DNA from 2 places in the Oceanobacter sp. 5_MG-2023 genome. Region 1 is predicted to be linked to the other one. Evidence: predicted binding sites of a transcription regulator. Region 1 holds the regulator's gene; the other holds the start of a gene.
The links. Region 1 encodes PhoB, which activates phosphate uptake and scavenging genes when phosphate is short. Its sites were predicted from a motif close to TGTCATANNNNTGTCANA; they were not measured.
Positions count from the first base shown of each region.

Region 1 (3,114 bases):
CCAACCGAACAGGCAGACCTGAAGCTGCACGGACGCCAACCCGTTTGGGTACGCGAGGTTTCCTTGTGCCTGGGACAAACGGAACTGGTGCGAGCCCGCACTGCCATTCCATTGACCAGCCTTGCACGGGTAGGACAACAGATTCGCCATCTTGGTAACCGCTCGCTTGGCAGCTATCTGTTCCGCCAGCCCAGTTTGCGCCGCCAACCGCTGAAATTCAGCCGCACAAGGGCGTCAACAGTCAACCAGCCCAACCCGTTTGGCTGGGCCAGGCGTTCGGTATTTACAATTCATGGTGCACCACTGCTGGTAACGGAAGCCTTCTCGTCCTTGCTGGTATCCGCCTCCTTTCCTTTGTCAGACGACACAAGGCGTTGATTATGCAATCACCTCTGTCCGCCTCACTCAACAAACTCTGGCCCAACTGGTATCAGTGGGTGCAGCTGACACGCCTGAACCGGCCGATTGGCTCTTATCTGCTGCTCTGGCCAACCTTGTGGGCGCTGTGGATTGCCGCCGAGGGCATTCCCTCCATTGCCAATCTGGTGATTTTTACTCTGGGCGTATTTCTTATGCGGTCGGCCGGTTGTGTTATTAACGACTACGCCGACCGTCATATCGACCGCCATGTCAAACGCACCCAGGACCGTCCCCTGACTCAAGGACGCATCTCTGACCGCGAAGCATTATCCGGCTTTATTGTGCTGTGCCTGATCAGTCTGGCGCTGGTGCTGTTGACCAATGCCCTGACCATCTGGTTATCCCTCGGCGGGGTCGCTCTGGCAGCACTTTATCCCTTTATGAAACGCCATACCCATTTGCCACAGGTGTTTCTCGGCGCTGCATTTTCCTGGGCGATTCCAATGGCCTTTGCCGCACAGGCCAATGAGCTGACCGCTGTCTGCTGGTTATTGTTTATTGCCAATGTTTGCTGGACGGTCGGTTACGACACAATTTACGCCATGGTCGACCGCGACGATGACCTGCTGATTGGTGTCAAAAGCACGGCGATCCTGTTTGGCGACCTGGATGTCACCATGATCGCCATTCTCTACGGAATGGCGCATTTTTGTCTGTTACTGACGGGCAATCAGCTGGAAGCAAGCTGGCCGTTTTATCTGGCCTGGTGCGTCGCCGGAGGGTATCTGGTCTGGCAATTATGGTCTATCCGCAGTCGCCGCCGGGAAGCCTGCATGAAAGTGTTTCTGGCAGCCCATTGGTATGGCACGCTGATCTGGGCCGGACTCCTGTCACACTACGCCCTGTCCAGCGCGTAATTGGTGTCAGGCTTGACGCCAATGCCAACAGTGTCACATGCTTGTAACACTAGGTCAGTGTAATACCTCCGCATTATTCCTATTGTGACATTTGCGTGACGAGCCTTATGACCAAAGCTGGCAAGACCGTTCTTATTGTGGACGATGAAGCCCCTATCCGGGAAATGATCGCCGTGGCCCTGGAAATGGCCGGGTATGAATGCCTTGAGGCTGCCAATGTACAGGAAGCACATGCGCAGATTATCGATCGAAAGCCTGATATGATTTTACTCGACTGGATGCTGCCAGGCACCAGTGGCGTCGAATTTGCCCGGCGCCTCAAGCGTGAAGACCGCACCGCTGAGTTGCCAATCATCATGCTGACGGCCAAGGGCGAAGAAGATAACAAAGTACAAGGGCTGGAAGCGGGGGCAGATGACTACATCACCAAACCGTTTTCCCCTCGAGAACTGGTCGCACGACTGAAAGCCGTCTTGCGCCGTTCCACCCCACAAGGCATCGAAGAGCCCATTGAAGTCAGCGGCCTGATGCTGGACCCGGTCTGCCATCGCGTTACCGCTCATGGCGACCCGATTGACATCGGCCCTACGGAGTATCGTTTGTTGCAGTTTTTCATGACCCACCAGGAACGGGCCTACTCCCGAGCCCAGCTGCTCGATCAAGTCTGGGGTGGTAATGTGTACGTTGAAGAGCGCACCGTTGACGTGCATATTCGTCGTCTGCGCAAAGCACTCGGTGAGTCTCACGAACAACTGATCCAAACCGTGCGTGGCACCGGCTACCGCTTTTCGACCAAAGCCTCCTGAATTTTGATGTCCCCCGTCTGGCGCAGAGAATTGCGCCGCCTTGTCTACTTGCTGATTCTGGCCGTTGGTTGTGGTTACGTCTTTTTTGACCGGCCGCTGGAAGCATTGTGTTTGATGATGGGGGCCTATATCACCTGGCAATGGCTGCAACTGTACCGCCTGCACCGCTGGCTGGATCAGGGACAAACCACCGTATTACCGCGAACACTGGGCATCTGGGGAGCGATTTTTACCGAGAACCAGCGCTTGCAGCAAAGCAATATCAAACACCAGCAGCGCCTGCAGGCCATTATCAATCGTATCCAGGACTCAACCGCGGCCCTGCAAGATTCTGTCTTGATGGTGGATGCCAGCGGCGCGCTGGAATTCTGGAACCAGGCCGCACAAAACTACCTGGGGTTACGCAACCCGGTAGACATTGGCCAGCCCATCACCAACCTGATCCGCACACCAGAATTCAAGGCCTACTTCGACAAGGCCGATTATCAGGAACCGCTCACGATTCGATCGCCCATCAATCCGCGCATTTACCTGCAGTTCAATATCACCCTGTTTGGCCGCAAGGATCGCCTGATCCTGATTCATGACATCACCCGTTTGAAACAACTGGAAGAAATGCGCAAGGATTTTGTTGCCAACGTCAGCCATGAATTACGTACACCGCTGACCGTGATTGCCGGTTACGTCGAAACCATGCAAGCCGCTTCCGAGATGCTGCCACCACGCTGGGGTCGCATGCTGCAGCAAATGAGCGAACAAAGTCATCGTATGGAAAACCTGCTCAAGGATTTGCTGATGCTGTCACGGCTGGAGACCGGCAAGACGGAACAGCCTCAGCCTATCGAGCTGCAGCCGCTGCTGGAAGCCATCCGTCGCGATGCCGCATCACTCAGCAGCAGCAAGCACACCATTACCCTGACCATCGATCAGGATCAAAAAATGATGGGCTTTTATAATGAGCTGCGCAGTGCATTTTCCAACCTGGTATTCAACGCCGTCAAATACACCCCGGAAGGGGGTGACGTCACCCT
Region 1 covers NZ_JAUORS010000024.1:24,701-27,814, forward strand. The annotation lists gene Q4551_RS14030 (chorismate lyase) at 1-378, shown strand, start outside; gene ubiA (4-hydroxybenzoate octaprenyltransferase) at 381-1,277, shown strand; gene phoB (phosphate regulon transcriptional regulator PhoB) at 1,385-2,083, shown strand; gene phoR (phosphate regulon sensor histidine kinase PhoR) at 2,090-3,114, shown strand, end outside.

Region 2 (3,114 bases), on a different contig from region 1:
ACGGATTCGTACACGCAATTATGAAAATAGAACCCCTCCATATGCTTGAACTCAGCACGGGCAGCAGAAAACAGTTCTTCGCACGCACGAATGTGTTCATCCATGGAACCGCCAACATCAAAAAAGAGCAACACCTTGACGGCGTTATGACGTTCGGGCACCAGTTTCAGATCCAGATAACCGGCATTCTGGGCCGTCGAGCGAATGGTGTCGTCGAGGTCAAGCTGGTCAGCGGCTCCCTGGCGGGCAAACTGGCGTAAACGACGCAGAGCCACTTTGATATTACGAATGCCGAGTTCAATGCTGTCGTCGAGATTGCGATAGTTGCGTTCTTCCCACACTTTAACAGCTTTGCGATGGCGGCTTTCGCCCTGCTCGATACGGATGCCTTCAGGGTTATAGCCGAATGCACCAAAGGCCGAGGTACCACCGGTGCCGATGTTCTTGCTGCCTCCCTGATGACGTTTGGTCTGATTTTCCAGTCGCTCCCGCAGGGCCTCAAGGATTTTATCGAGGCTGCCCAGCCCCTGCACTTCGGCTTTCTGGGCTTCGGTCATCACCCGCTCCAGCTCCTTGCGCAGCCAGTCATCGGGCAAGTCCAGTTCCTCCAGTGCTCCAGAGAAGGATTCCAGGCCACTGAAATAGGAAGCAAAGGCACGGTCAAAACGATCGTAGTATTTTTCGTCTTTGACCAGACAAAGCCGGGCCAATGCATAGAACTCGTCAGCATCGGCAAACACCAGCCCTTGCTGCAACGCCCGCAACAGATCAAGGTATTCCCGCACCGAAGCCGGAACACCGGCGGCACGAACGGTCTGGAAAAAATCAATCAGCACAATCAGCTCCGGCGGCGGCTCATAAAGGCGAGTTTTTCTAACAGTTGTACGTCTTGTTCATTTTTCACCAGCGCGCCGTGTAGCGGTGGGATTGCCTGAGTTCCCTGTTTGTTTTGCAGGGCATCCAGACCAATGTCGTCGGCCAGCAGAAGTTTGAGCCAGTCGATCATTTCAGAAGTTGACGGCTTTTTCTTCAAGCCTGGTACCTGACGCAGGTCGAAGAATACATCCAGTGCCGTCTGTACCAGCTCCTGTTTGATGTTGTCAAAATGCACATCGACGATACGCTGCATGGTGTCGCGATCAGGGAAGTCGATATAGTGGAAGAAACAACGCCGCAAAAAAGCATCGGGCAGTTCTTTTTCGTTATTACTGGTAATCAGAATAATCGGCCGGTGTTTGGCAACGATTTTTTCCTGGGTTTCGTAAACAAAAAATTCCATTTTATCGAGTTCCAGCAGCAGGTCGTTGGGGAATTCGATATCGGCCTTGTCGATTTCGTCAATCAGTAACACCACCGGCTTGTCGGCGGCAAAAGCTTCCCAGAGCTTGCCCTTGACGATGTAGTTCCGAATATCGTGCACCTGATCGGAACCCAGTTGGGAATCCCGTAGCCGCGACACCGCATCGTATTCATACAGGCCCTGATGCGCCCGGGTAGTGCTTTTGATGTGCCATTGAATCAGTTCGGTGCCCAGGGCATCGGCCAACTGCTCCGCCAGCATGGTTTTGCCGGTGCCCGGCTCACCTTTAAGCAGCAAGGGTTTTTGCAGTGTGATCGCGGCGTTGACCGCCATTTGCAGCTGTGGGGTAGCAATATAGTCGCTTGTCCCTTTAAAGCGGCTACTCGTGGGACTAGAATGTACATCAGTCATGCGAACTCTCCGGGGTTTCAGACATCGCAGTATAAAACACCTGCCTCTATTAAAAAGTCTCGCTATCACTCATGAAAATTATCAACCCTGCTGTGAATACCCCTGATCAGCATCCAACAAGTACTGGCCTGGATAGTTTTCAGAACAATTTCATATGGTTAAACATCACAAAGCAAAAAACCGTTACCTGCAATAGGGCCAGATCACCCTATCACTATGATTGTGCCTAATGTCCAACGATGACGCTGTCATAAAAATGTCATAATTGTCGGGGAGTATCCTCGATTTGTTTGTACCCGCATAAAACCAACCGGATGAGCCATCTCTGTATGAACGATACGACTGCAAACGCGTCATCACCTGAGCTGAGCAACAGCCAGCTCTCTCCGAGCAGCCACTGGCTGAACTGGCTTAAAATTGCCGGTCTTGTTTATTTATTGCTAGTTTCTGTCTCCATTATTGGAGGTGGCTTCAAACTGGCGGCCGGAGAGCACGCCAAAGAACTGTTCGATTTTGCCAGCAACCCGCTGACCGGCCTGATCGTTGGTACCATTGCAACCGCCTTGATTCAGTCATCCAGTACCGTCACGTCTATTATCGTTGGCCTGGTTGCCGGCGGCTTGCCAGTCAGCATCGCTATTCCCATGGTGATGGGCGCCAATATTGGTACAACAATCACCAACACCATCGTAAGCCTGGGTCATGTCCGCAAGGGTGATGAATTCCGCCGCGCCTTTGCCGCTGCCACCGTGCACGATTTTTTCAATCTGGTGTCGGTCGTGATATTCCTGCCACTGGAAATCATGTTTGGAGTGCTGGAAAAGATGGGAGGGTTTCTCGCTTCCCTGATGGTTGGAGCCGACTCCCTGTCGATGCATGGCTTTAACTTCGTCAAACCGCTGGTCAAACCTCCGGTGACCTTTATCCAGCAACAACTGACCTCCCTGGCACCTGATACCGCCTCTGGCATCCTGATGGTGGTTCTGGGTATTGCGACCATTTTTGTGGTGATCACCCTGATTGGCAAACTGTTGCGCTCCTTGCTGGTTGGTAAGGCCAAGGCGATTTTACACTCTGCTGTTGGTCGTGGCCCGGTATCCGGTATTGCTTCCGGCACCCTGATGACCATTCTGGTGCAATCCAGCTCAACCACCACCAGCCTGATTGTGCCGCTGGCCGGCAGTGGTGTTTTCAGCCTGCGCCAAATCTACCCATTTACTCTCGGTGCCAATATTGGTACTTGTATCACTGCTCTGCTGGCAGCGACCGCTATTACTGGAGTCAATGCTATTTTTGCGCTGCAAATTGCCTTGGTTCATCTGCTTTATAATGTTTCCGCTGTTATACTGATTTACGGTATTCCCTTATTGCGTAACATTCCATTGTGGGCTGCGGAACACTTG
Region 2 covers NZ_JAUORS010000028.1:789-3,902, forward strand. The annotation lists gene Q4551_RS14765 (VWA domain-containing protein) at 1-836, opposite strand, end outside; gene Q4551_RS14770 (MoxR family ATPase) at 839-1,711, opposite strand; gene Q4551_RS14775 (Na/Pi symporter) at 2,041-3,114, shown strand, end outside.
Region 2: the regulator PhoB is predicted to act here: its motif matches at 1,958-1,975, upstream of Q4551_RS14775 (Na/Pi symporter).